One region of the Leclercia sp. LSNIH3 genome, then DNA from elsewhere that is predicted to be linked to it. Evidence: predicted binding sites of a transcription regulator. Region 1 holds the regulator's gene; each other region holds the start of a gene.
What was found. Region 1 encodes Fur, which represses iron uptake genes when iron is present. Its sites were predicted from a motif close to ATAATAATGAGAACNACTATCAA; they were not measured.
Positions count from the first base shown of each region.

Region 2: fhuF (siderophore-iron reductase FhuF) is a predicted target of Fur. The motif match lies at 1,804-1,826, and genes of this name have one in related genera.
Region 3: C3F35_RS06070 (TonB-dependent siderophore receptor) is a predicted target of Fur. The motif match lies at 1,855-1,877, and genes of this name have one in related genera.

Region 1 is NZ_CP026387.1:1,072,425-1,076,795, forward strand. It holds gene ybfF (esterase) at 1-512, shown strand, start outside; gene ybfE (LexA regulated protein) at 641-928, shown strand; gene fldA (flavodoxin FldA) at 1,084-1,614, shown strand; gene fur (ferric iron uptake transcriptional regulator) at 1,906-2,352, shown strand; gene chiQ (ChiQ/YbfN family lipoprotein) at 2,505-2,834, opposite strand; gene chiP (chitoporin ChiP) at 2,882-4,288, opposite strand.
Region 2 is NZ_CP026387.1:1,773,096-1,777,466, reverse strand. It holds gene C3F35_RS08605 (PTS sugar transporter subunit IIC) at 1-808, shown strand, start outside; gene fhuF (siderophore-iron reductase FhuF) at 887-1,675, opposite strand; gene C3F35_RS08595 (DUF1435 domain-containing protein) at 1,842-2,072, shown strand; tRNA gene C3F35_RS08590 (tRNA-Leu) at 2,112-2,197, opposite strand; tRNA gene C3F35_RS08585 (tRNA-Leu) at 2,230-2,315, opposite strand; tRNA gene C3F35_RS08580 (tRNA-Leu) at 2,345-2,430, opposite strand; gene rsmC (16S rRNA (guanine(1207)-N(2))-methyltransferase RsmC) at 2,572-3,600, opposite strand; gene C3F35_RS08570 (DNA polymerase III subunit psi) at 3,703-4,116, shown strand; gene rimI (ribosomal protein S18-alanine N-acetyltransferase) at 4,085-4,371, shown strand, end outside.
Region 3 is NZ_CP026387.1:1,240,302-1,244,672, forward strand. It holds gene C3F35_RS06060 (DUF1158 domain-containing protein) at 8-256, shown strand; gene C3F35_RS06065 (alpha/beta hydrolase-fold protein) at 242-1,810, opposite strand; gene C3F35_RS06070 (TonB-dependent siderophore receptor) at 1,933-4,077, shown strand; gene C3F35_RS06075 (RamA family antibiotic efflux transcriptional regulator) at 4,186-4,371, opposite strand, start outside.

The DNA.
Region 1 (4,371 bases):
ACTCGATGGGCGGCAAAGCGGTGATGGCGCTGACGGCGTTAGCGCCGGAGCGGATTGCCGGGCTGGTGGTGATCGACGTCGCGCCTGTGGATTACGACGTGCGTCGCCACGATGAGATCTTCGCCGCCATCAATGCCGTGACCGACGCAGGCGTCAGTACCCGCCAGCAGGCCGCAGCGCTGATGCGTGAACATCTCGACGAAGAGGGCGTGGTGCAGTTCCTGCTGAAATCCTTTGTTGACGGCGAGTGGCGCTTCAACGTGCCGGCGCTGTGGGACCAATATGACCAGATCGTTGGCTGGCAGTCGGTGCCCGCCTGGCCGCACCCTACTCTGTTTATTACCGGCGGCAGTTCACCCTATGTGACCGAGGCGTACCGTGACGCGCTGCTGGCGCAATTTCCTCAGGCCCGTGCGCATGTGATTGCCGGGGCCGGACACTGGGTTCATGCCGAAAAACCGGACGCCGTGCTGCGCGCTATCCGCCGTTACCTCGCTGACATCGAAAATTGATTAAAAAGAGAGCGACTGGTCGCCTGCGGGCCTCCAGTCGTTGGCGTGCCGTTTTCGGTGATGTATGATGGCGCGCTTATCGCCCGGGCATTAGCAGGGTGTCTTGTTTCCCCCGAAGTCTCAAAATCATGGCCAAAGAACACACGGACCGCACGACATTAGATCTGTTCGCGAATGAGCGTCGCCCGGGACGACCGAAAACCAATCCGCTTTCGCGTGATGAACAGCTGCGCATCAATAAGCGCAATCAGCTTAAACGCGATAAAAGTCGTGGGCTCAAACGCGTCGAGCTGAAACTGAATGCTGAAGCCGTCGATGCGCTGAATGAGCTGGCGAACGCCCGTGAGATCAGCCGCAGTGAGCTTATCGAAGAGATGCTGATTTCTCAGCTCGAGAAATGGCACGGCAAAGCGTAAGTCAGAAAACTCCCCTTCTTGTTGTTTTCATGTAGCACAGAGTGCAGTCCTGCGTGATAGCAGTTTCCGCAGGCTTCTCTGTTCTGCTATGATTGCCCTTATCCGTGGCTAAATTGCGCCACCATACCATTAAGTATCAAGAGGTTATTTTACTCATGGCAATCATCGGCATTTTTTTCGGCAGCGACACGGGTAACACCGAAAATATCGCAAAAAACATTCAAAAACAGTTAGGTAAAGACGTTGCCGATGTGCATGACATTGCGAAAAGCAGCAAAGAAGATATCGAAGGTTACGATATTCTGCTGCTGGGCATCCCGACCTGGTATTACGGTGAAGCGCAGTGTGACTGGGACGATTTCTTCCCGTCTCTGGAAGAGATCGACTTCAACGGCAAACTGGTCGCCCTGTTCGGCTGTGGCGATCAGGAAGACTACGCAGAGTACTTCTGCGATGCCCTCGGCACCATCCGCGACATCATTGAGCCACGCGGCGCAGTGATTGTTGGTCACTGGCCAACTGCCGGTTACCACTTCGAAGCCTCTAAAGGCCTTGCCGATGATAACAACTTTGTTGGTCTCGCCATCGATGAAGATCGCCAGCCGGAGCTGACCGCTGAGCGCGTGGACAAATGGGTTAAACAAATTCGCGAAGAGCTGCATCTCGACGCCATTCTGAATGCCTGATGATATCGCGGTGCAACGTTACAGTTGCGCCGCATCAATAGGCAAAACCAATCAAAATAATTGCTACAAATTTTTAACTTTTGCTGCCATACCTGTACAATGATCCAGGAGTAAACGCGGAACCTTGTAACAACTTTGTTGGCGGTACCACGTTTTTATAAGCATACTTTACTTGAGACTTGCAGTTTTCATTAGGTCATGGCAGTTCTATAATGAGACGCATTATCCCAGGTGCATTTTCTGTCACTTCTTCTTTAGAAGTGAATCGTTTAGCAACAGGACAGATTCCGCATGACTGACAACAACACCGCATTAAAGAAGGCCGGACTGAAAGTCACGCTTCCACGGTTAAAAATCCTGGAAGTGCTTCAGGGTCCGGATAACCATCATGTCAGTGCGGAAGACTTATACAAGCGTCTGATCGACATGGGCGAAGAGATTGGTCTGGCTACCGTTTACCGTGTACTGAACCAGTTCGACGATGCAGGCATCGTTACGCGTCATAATTTCGAAGGCGGTAAATCCGTGTTTGAACTGACGCAGCAGCATCACCACGATCACCTGATTTGCCTCGACTGCGGCAAAGTGATCGAATTCAGCGATGATTCCATCGAATTACGCCAGCGCGAAATTGCCGCACGTCATGGCATTCGTCTGACCAACCACAGTCTGTACCTGTATGGCCACTGTGCCGAAGGCGACTGCCGCGAAGATGACCACGCGCACGACACCAAGTAATCTTTGCATCGACTCTGAGCCAACCTGACGGTTGGCTTTTTTTTGCCTGTCATCATGCAAAAAGCCCGGTGGCGCTGCGCTTACCGTACCTGAGGGGATTTCCCCTTTCAGGCTGTGTAAACGTAGCGCCACCGGGCGTGGCAAACAGCAGATTACTTCGCGTTGTTAGTGCGGATCTCCTGCCAAATCTTATCGCAGCTTTTAGTGACTTCCTGATCGTTACCCGTTTTCCGCGCCTGGATACAGGCCTGGTAATCCGCCACCCTGATGGTCTCCTGAGTTGCGAACTGCTCGTGCGCCTTCTCCTTACGCAGCACGTCGAGCACGCTTTGGCAGGCTTCGATCTTCTCTGGCGAACCTTCAGCGGTATTGATGCAGGCGCTGTAGGCCTCTTTCAGCCGGGTATCTTCTTTCTGGGTCTGGGGCTGCGCGCAGGCGGCCAGTCCTGATGCCAGCACCGCAACCACTACGATTTTTTTCAGCATAACGCTCTCCAGTCAGGCGGGGATCGTCCCCGCCCGGATTGTCATCAGAAGATGGTGAACGGGGCGATAACCATAAACTTCACGTCACGCTCATCCTGGAAGATATTGCCGTAGCCGCCGCCGTAGCTTGGGATATCGGAGTGGTTGTCATACTGTGTGAAGTGCAGTTTGAACATGGTTCCTTTCGCGCGGCCGTCCTGCAGGGTGTAGCTCGCATCCAGGCTATAGGCCGATTCTTTGATCTTGTTAGAGGCGATATCCTCACGCTGACCGGCGCTGTTGATTAACCAGTCTGCCGGTTTCGCATCCCAGGCGTAGACATAAGACGCACCAACGCTCCAGCCCGCCAGGTTCCAGTTGCTCAGGTCATACATGGCACCAAAGAAGACCGCTTTTTCACCGTTGGCGTTAAAGTCAGAGCGGTTATCCCACCATACGTCCAGACGACCGTTGGAGGAGGCGTAAGTTGGGGTCATACGTTGCAGGAAGTACCCCTGCTGCCCTTCGGCCTTGACGTAAGTCCCTTCCAGACGTAAATCCACCTGGCCAACTTTGTAGCCCAGGGTGAGCGCCTGCAGCCATGCCGTACCGTCATAAATATCATTCACGGTGCCGCTGTCGGCTTTATCACGCGTGCCGTAAAACTGATAGGTGGTAGAGAGCGGGCCGCCCACGATATCGAGCTTGTAGCTGGCTTTAGCAAAGTACTGATCGATAAAACCTTCAGCCTGGCCAAAAGCGGCTTCCAGAATCAGGTCATTTTTGAAATCGTACTTCGCACCAAAGGAGTGGAGATAATCGACGCGGGTTTTGCGGTCATTCTGATAAAACTTGTCCATCTCGAGATGCCACGGCGCTTTATACTCGTTGGTCCACATGTAAGAGAAACTCAACTCACCGCTATCGCCGTAGTCAAATTTTGCCCCGGCTTCGGCCCCCTGATAGGTACCCGGCATAAAGCTCCAGTGCGGTGCTAACAAAGTTTGACCGGTTGGCTGCAGCCAGCCACCACGCGCCCAGACCGGACCGTATTTAAATTTTGCAGCCGCTTTGTACAGGCTGATCCCGCTCTTATCACCGGACCAGTCCTCTTTATAGGCTTTGTTGCTGGAAGAGAAGGCAATTTCGTTCGGGTGGCCGCTGTCGCCATTTTCGGCCATTTCGATGGCAGTAAAGGCTGCCAGATCAAGACCAAACATATCGGCGGCATAGCCGGACTGGAAATCAAGGTTGGCGTTCCAGGTGGAATGAGCCAGGTTAGTTTTATATTTATCTGACTCAACATCTTTACGGTCACGTTCACGCTGCCAGTAATAGACACCGCCCGTGAGGGTTGAATCATCAATAAAACCTTCGGCCTGAGCTTTTGGAGAAACCATCAAGCCTGACATTGCTGTAACACCGGCGATAGCCAGCGCAAGCGCACTACGTTTGCCACTAAACGCACGCATAATTAATCCTCTTTGACGTATTAAAAGCGCCTTAAACGGCGAAAAACAAAAAAGTAAAAAGTGGAGGTAACCGGCAATAGCCA
Region 2 (4,371 bases), 700 kb from region 1:
TCAGGTGCCGCCGATGATCAAAAACTCCTTCGATCTGCTGATCCCGGTGCTGGTGGTGGTGTTAACCCTCTATCCGCTGAGCCTGTTCATCCAGTCAGAGTTTGGCATGCTGATCCCGCAGGCGATTATGGCCATCTTTAAACCGCTGGTGTCTGCTGCGGATTCGCTGCCGGCGATCCTGCTGGCGGTGCTGATCGGCCATCTGCTGTGGTTTGCGGGGATCCACGGGGCGGCGATTGTCTCCGGGATGCTGCAGATGTTCTGGCTGACCAACCTGGGGATGAACCAGACCGCGCTGGCGCAGAGCGCGCCGCTGCCGCACATCTTTATGGAGGCGTTCTGGACCTTCTTCATTGTGATTGGGGGTTCCGGGGCGACGATGGGGCTGGTGTTCTGCTACCTGCGCAGCCGCTCGGCGCACCTGCGGTCGATTGGCCGTTTGAGCGTGGTGCCAAGTATTTTCAACATCAACGAGCCGGTGATCTTTGGTACGCCGATCGTCATGAACCCGGTGTTCTTCATTCCATTCCTGCTGGCACCGATGGTGAATGCGGTACTGGCGTGGGCGGCGATGAAGCTGGATCTGATTGGCCGGGTGATTTCCGTAGTGCCGTGGACAGCGCCTGCGCCTGTGGGTGCCGCATGGGCGCTGGGCTGGGACTTCCGTGCGGCGGTACTCGTGCTGCTGTTAGCTCTCGTCTCTGCCATCATCTACTACCCGTTCTTTAAAGTGTACGAGAAGCAGTTGCTGGCGCAGGAAGCCGAAGAGGCCCAACGTGCCGACGAAGAAAGTCAGCAGGTGGCATAGGTAAAAGCAAAACGGCGACCAGAGGTCGCCGTTTTGAGTATTTGTTGGGAGAGGGTGAGGGCATCAGGCCGCACCCGTTTATTTAAGCGTGCAATCCCCACATTGCTGAACATCCGGCAGGCGATAACGCTGGCAGCAGGTACGACGCACCAGCAGCCCGTCGCGCGGCACCACGGTGCGGTAAAGCGGGTTATCACGCCCATCCGACAGCTGGCGGGCAAAGAAAATGGCCTGACGCAATGCGTCCACCTTCTCATCACCCAGCAGGGTTTTCATTTCGGTCAGATACCAGTGAATTAAATATCCGGTATTGCTCCAGATAAGTTTGCCGTTGATCTCACCTGTCTCTTCCAGCGCCTCAACCACCGGGATCAGCGCCCGGGTAATCAGCACTTCCATTCGTTGCTGTGCAGAAAGCGAGGTCGTCTGGCTGTCTTCCTGGACGTCGATCCAGAAGCAGGCGGCACGCCCGGTTTCATGAAACTCAACGTGGAAGTGTTCAGGGGAGAGATCCAGCGCCACGTCCTGGGTAAGCAGAGCCAGCATCATCGGCGGTACCATTAGCCCGATATACCATTGCGCCCAAAGTGACAGCAGCGGCTTGTTCTCGCGCGCCAGAGTAGGTTGGTTGCGGTAGATATGATCGGAGTAGGTGGCCAGCAGTGACTGTAGCTCGGCAGGGCGTTGCCACTGTGCCAGCGTCAGGGCATGGTGCGGAGGCGTTTCATCCAGCTTGATGACATCCAGCATATGCGCACGCGTCTCGGCAATGGCGTCACGCACCGCATCCGCAAGCCCTGAAGGCCCGGTCGGAAGGCGGGTTTGCCAGATGACATTCTCAATGACGTGTGCAGAGCGTATGGCCATAATTGGGCTGGATAAAAATCTAAATGATAATGATTGCCAATCCTAACTATAGATAAAACCGGGCGCAAGATGTTTTACACAATTAAGCATCACATAAGCCCACGCTGACAAATGAGAAATTATGTCATATGATATTGGTTATCATTATCGGGTTGGGAGACAGATCATGTTGAGCAGAGCGTTAGGGAGTGGATGGGGAGTGATATTGCCGGGGGCGATGATTGCCGGGCTGGCATTTACCGATCTGTCGCTGGCGGTCTGGAAACTGATTATCGTGTCGGGATTACTCATGTCATCCGCCATGATCTGGCATAAACAACTGCGGCACTTTGTGCTGCTGCCATCATGTGTTGCGCTTATTGCGGGAATGTGGGTTCTGGTGATGAATCTAAACTGAAAGGGTAACAAGAGAGAAAATCAGGAGAGATAAGATAATTGGTGCGAGGGGGGGGACTCGAACCCCCACATCCTAAGGACACTAACACCTGAAGCTAGCGCGTCTACCAATTCCGCCACCTTCGCACAGTCATCTTATTGTATTGATATCGCCTCGTTGGTGCGAGGGGGGGGACTCGAACCCCCACATCCTAAGGACACTAACACCTGAAGCTAGCGCGTCTACCAATTCCGCCACCTTCGCCCAGTGCGAGCAATATCAATCATGGTTATTGGTGCGAGGGGGGGGACTCGAACCCCCACATCCTAAGGACACTAACACCTGAAGCTAGCGCGTCTACCAATTCCGCCACCTTCGCATACCATCGATACAAAAAAAGTATCGTAACCACGGAGGCGCATTCTAGATGTTTTCAGCTATTCGTCAATAGATAATTGTGCCGGATGTTTTGATCGTTGCAAAAATGGCCTGATCGCGCAGATCAGGCCGGAGGGAGACGTTACTTCTTCGCCTGACGGGTCATGATCGCACGGTAGATCTTAAAGCGGCCCGTTTGCGCCAGCACTTCGTGGAAGCCGAAGACTTCGTCCAGCACTTTTGGATACGGCAGGAAGGCGTTAGCCACGATGCGCAGCTCACCGCCGCTGTTCAGATGGCGTACCGCAGTGCGGATCAATGTCTGCGCGGCCTCGAGGGTGGTTTCTACCCCGTCATGGAACGGCGGGTTGGAGATAATCATATCGAAACGACCGGTCACGTCGGAGAGCACGTTGGAGGCGAACACCTCGCCCTCAATGCCGTTGGCGGCCAGGGTCGCACGGCTGGCTTCAATGGCGGATGCGCCGACGTCGGTGAGGGTCAAACGCACCTTTGGTGAGTGGCTGGCGAGTACGGCGGAGAGCACGCCTGCGCCACAGCCGACATCCAGCACTTTGCCTTTGGTGTGCGGCGTAAAGGTGGAAAGCAGCAGTTGGCTGCCAACGTCCAGACCATCACGGCTGAATACGCCCGGCAGCGTTTTGATGGTCAGGCCATCCAGGTGATATTCGCCCCAGTATTTTTCCGCGTCGAAGGTTGGTTTTTTGTCCAGACGGCCATGGTACAGGCCGCAGCGGCGAGCGCTGTCAACTTTGTTCAGTGTGGTGTAATCCGCCAGCATCTGCTCGGCGCTACGCACGCCGCTGCGGTTTTCACCGACCACGAAAATATCGCAGCCCACCGGCAGCAGGGAGAGCAGGTTCATCAGCTGGAACTGGGCTTCAGGTTTGTTCTTCGGCCAGTAGTAGATCAGCGTATCGCAATCCGCGATGTCGCTCTGCTCAGCCACCAGGCTAAAGCGAACGCGCTCGCCCATCTGGCGGCTCAGTACCTGCCAGTGGTGATACTGCTGGGTGTGCGCGCGGCTCGCGGCGCACTCGAAACGGGCAGGCAGGTCATCCTGCATATCTCCGGCAAACAGAATACGGCTTTGTTCGAAATCATCACTGTGGCGCAGCAAGACTTCACTTGCCGGGGTAAATGCAGACATGAATTGTTCCTCAATAAACTCAGGCGGGGATTATAGTAGGTAGATGGCGCAGATTCGACACATTTGGTATATTTGCGCGCCTGACAGACAGGAGTTTTCGCAATGGCATCCCGACGAGACAGGCAATTACAGCAACTGGGTATCACCCAGTGGGCGCTGCGCCGCCCGGCGGCCTTGCAGGGCGAAATCGCCATCTCGCTTCCGGCGCACATTCGTCTGGTGATGGTGGCGCAGAGCCTGCCCGCGCTGAACGAGCCGCTGATTGCCGACGTGCTGCGCGCCCTGAAGCTGGGGGCCGACCAGGTGCTCCAGCTCACGCCCGATCGCGTGGCCATGCTACCGCCAGACGGTCGCTGTAACAGCTGGCAGCTTGGCGTGATGGAAGAAATAGCGCTGGAGGGCGGCAACCTGGCCACCCCGGCATTGGACGAACTTAACGCGAACCCGGCGGCACGTCGCGCGCTGTGGCAACAAATCTGCGAACATGAACACAATTTCTTCCCTCACGACGACTGATTTAGCGCAGGCTTTTGAGATCGAAAAACGCGCCCACGCCTTTCCGTGGAGTGAAAAAACGTTTGCCAGCAACCAGGGCGAGCGTTACCTCAACTATCGACTGGATGTCGATAGTACCCTGGCGGCTTTCGCCATTACGCAGGTCGTTCTGGATGAGGCGACGCTGTTTAACATCGCCGTAGATCCTGCTTTCCAGCGCCGTGGGCTGGGCAGAGAACTGCTGGAACATTTAATTCGCGAGCTGGAAGCACGAGA
Region 3 (4,371 bases), 170 kb from region 1:
CATAATCATGAAACACCCGTTAGAATCGCTGCTTACTGCGGGGGGCATTTTATTGATGGCCCTGCTGTCCTGCCTGTTGTTACCTGCGCCGTCCCTTGGGCTGGTGCTGGCGCAAAAGCTGGTTCAGACCTTTCACATGGTCGATCTGAACCAGCTTTACACCATTTTATTCTGCCTGTGGTTTTTAGTACTCGGTGCCGTTGAGTTCTTTATCCTGCGCTTTATCTGGCGCCGTTGGTTTTCACTGGCGTCGTAAGCCCATGAAATCACGCATGCCGTGGATCAACGCTTCACACCAGGCCGCGTAGTCGTGGCCGCTCGACCACGGGTGGAAACTGACGCGATAGCCTTTCTCCCGTAGCACCTGTTCGAAATCCTGCGTGGTGCGATAGATCCCCCCACCCGGCCCCGTGGTTTCAAACTTCCCGGCCTGCAGCCAGAAGCGCACCGGATACTGCGGCGACTGTTGATACTGCCGCGTCAGCCAGCCTGGGGCTTCACCTTTCGGCGCCCACCAGTAAGAGCCAGAAAGACTCAACACATTGCCAAACAGTCGCGGGTAGCGCAGCGCCACCCATGAGGAGGCGATCCCCCCGTAGCTTGAACCCGCCAGCACCGTTTTCTGCCGCTGCATCGCCACGCCCTGCCCGCGCAACCACGGCAACAGTTCATGCGCCATAAAATCGGCAAAAGCCGGGTTCGGCGGCAGCTCTTTACTGCGTCGGGCGTGATCGAGGCTGTCGATAAACACGACATTGACCGGGGGCAGATGATGGCGGGCTATCAGGCCATCCATCACGTTAGCGAAATGGTAGTCATCCTGATAGATCTGTCCGTCGAACAGGATTAACGTCCAGCGGGCGGGTTGTGCGCCGCGCGGCTTGTAAAGCATCACTTCGCGGGAATTGCCGAGGAATTTGCTGCTCAGCATCTGGCGGGTCAGGGTGCCGCTCACCAGCGGCTGCGCGGCGGCCTGCACCGAGCAGTAACGTGCCGGGCTGAGATCGAGCAGTGAATAGCGGTTCCAGCGATCGGCCTTCTGTTCACCAAAGGTGTTCGGGTTGAGCGGATCGGCCTGGGCGCTCACCAGGATCGCCCGTCGTTGATCCCGCGCCGAGCCGTCAATCACGGGGACATCAGGCGCGAGCTTGTACTGCATCACCGTATCGGCGGGCACGACGTAACTGCGAAACCAGACGTCACTTTTGCCCAGACGGAACAGCGGATCGTGATCCCCCGCCGGCGAGCCGAGAATAAATACGTTGCCGCGCGCGCCGCGCCACAGGAAGGTGACACGCTTATGGCTGGCGTCTACCGGCTCCACCATCGGCGTTCCCTGCCGAATCTGCGTCTGCCAGAACGCATCAGTACTCCCACCGGCAGCAACCGTTTTTGCCAGCGCCTGCAACGTGGGGCTTTCAGGCTCCAGCATCTGTACGCGTGGTAAGGCAGAGGTCTCTTTCATCCGCCACTGAAAACGCCAGGGTTTGCCAGCTTCGCCGTGCAGCACCAGAGACGCGTTTTGCTTCACGGGCAGAGCAAACAACAGGGTGTGTTCACCGTCGGCGGGGCCATTTTCAACCAGCGTGCGAATGCGGCGGTTTTGCGCGTCCAGCAGGCGGGCATCCGTCACGCCGTTCAGCGTGGCAGAAACATAGTTTTCACTCAGCTCAGGCAGGATAAAACAGACTTCACCGCTGGCATCAAACTTTCCCTGTATGTCTCCCTGAAGGGACGAATGTTCGCACGTCACCGCCACCGCGGGTAGCGTCACTATCCCTAATAACAATCCACTCCATGCCCTCTTCATTACCGCGTGTTCCCCGACGAAATTTGTTAATAACGCTAATGCAAATGGTAATAGTTTGCAATATCATCTAGCAGAATTAACCGGTGTTTTATGGCGATAGCAACCAAGGACGTTAAAAAAACATGTTTAAAAATAATAAGATAATGCAGGCATGGCTTCTTAGTCTGGCCACGGTCAGCGTGGCGGCCCAGGCAGAAAATAGAGAAGAAACCATGACGGTGACGCAGGGGATGAGTGAAGACCCTACCGCCCCTGTGAAGGGGATTGTGGCAACGAAGACGCTCTCTGCCACCAAGACCAGTGCAGAGATCGTGAAGACGCCGCAGTCGGTATCGGTGATCACCCGCGATCAGATGGACATGCAGGATGTGACCTCCGTTTCGCAGGCGCTGCGCTATTCGGCGGGGGTATTTACCGAGTACCGCGGATCGTCTAACCGCAACGATGAGGTGTTTGTTCGTGGCTTTAGCTATGTGCCGAAATTCCTCGACGGCCTGAGCTTCGGTGCCACCGCCTCGTCACAGACCGGAACGATTGACCCCTGGTTACTGGAGCGCGTGGAGCTGGTTCGTGGCCCGGCATCGGTGCTGTTTGGCCAGGTCAATCCGGGTGGATTAATCAGTATGACCAGCAAGCGCCCGACCTCTGAATCTATTCACAACATTCAGTTCCGCACCGGCAATAACCACCTCGCGGAGGGCGCGTTTGATTTCGGCGGCAAGCTCAGCGACGATGGCCGCGTGCTGTATCGTGTTAACGGGATTGCCCGCACCCAGCATAATCAGGTGGAGGATTATAAAGAGACGCGGATGGCGATTGCGCCAGCGATCACCTGGTATCCTAACGATCAGACCCGCTTTACGCTGCTCACCAGCTACCAGAAAGATCCCGACGCGGGATACCGCAACTTTCTGCCCGCGTACGGGACGGTGAAAAGCGTCGACGGCAAATACATCCCGCGCGACTTTAACGTCAGCGACCCGGATTACGATCAATCCTGGCGCGAGCAGACGATGATCGGCTACGAGCTGGAACATCAGTTCGCCGATAACCTCATCTTCCGCCAGAACGCGCGTTACGCCACTATCAAGCAGAAGTATCGTTATCTTGTTTACGCCACCAGCGCCGCCAACAGTTCGGTATTGACCCGCCGCGCCCAGCATGAAAAGCGCACCACCAACGAGTTTGGCCTGGATAACCAGCTGGAATACCTGATGGATACCGGGCAAGTGAGCCATACGCTGCTCGGCGGATTCGACTATAAAACCAGTAAAGATAAACAGCTACTGGAACGTGGGAGCGGTTCGCAGTACAACCTCGACTGGATGAATCCGGTCTACGGCGTGAATGTGGATGAAAGCAGCTTTACTACCGCCAGTAACGAACAGCAAAACCTCGATCAGATGGGCCTGTATTTGCAGGATCAGATGAGCTGGCATAACTGGGAGTGGCTGGTATCCGGGCGCTATGACTGGAGCGAAGTACGCACTAACGATTTCACCGATAGCAGCTTCACCCAGCAGAATGACAGTAAATTCACCTGGCGTACCGGCCTGCTGTACGCCTTCGATTTTGGCCTGTCGCCGTACATCAGCTACAGCACCTCGTTTGAACCGAACCTGCAAACCAACCGGGCACCGGGCGTAGGGCCGTTTAAACCGACCACCGGTGAGCAGACGGAGATTGGCCTCAAATATCAGCCGGTTGATACCACGCTGATGACCCTGGCACTGTACGATTTAACCCAGGATAATGTGGCGACCTACAACAGCACCGAAGGCTGGTTCGAGAATGCGGGCAAAGTGCGTTCGAAAGGCGTTGAGGCAGAAGTTCACTCCACGCTGATGGACACCATCAATCTGATTGGCTCGTACACTTACACCGACGCGAAAACCGAGAGCACGACGGTGGCCGGCACCGAAGGCAAAACGCCAGCGCGCATTCCGGCGCACATGGCATCGGCGTTCGCCAGCTACACCCTACCTGGCGGGCCGCTGAAGAGCCTGACCGCTGGCGTGGGCATGCGCTATATCGGCACCAGCTACGGCGACGCGAAAAACACCTTTAAGGTGCCTTCGGTGGATCTGTATGACGCGATGGTGAGCTATGAGCTGGGCGAGTTGAACAGCAGCCTGAAGGGGGCGAATCTGCAGTTTAACGTCAATAACATCGCCGACACCAAATACGTGGCCTCCTGCGCCAGCGATACGGCATGCTTCTACGGCATTGGCCGGACGATAACAGCGACGGTGAACTACAGCTGGTAAGGTGCTTTTTGTTGACGCGGTAAGCGCAGCGCCACCGGACAATACGGTATTGTGCCAATAAAAACGCCGGGTAGTGGCTACGCCCTACCCGGCCAACCTTCGATGCCTTCAGTGTGCCCGGCTGGGGTGATCCCTGCGGTAAGCCCCGGGCGGCTGGTTAAAGGTGCGGGTGAAGACGCGGGTAAAGGTCTGCTGGGAGTCAAAGCCGTAACGCAGGCAAATATCGTAAACTTTTTCGTCCGATTCACGCAGATCCCGCGCCGCCAGGCGCAGCTTACGTTCCCGAATGTAACG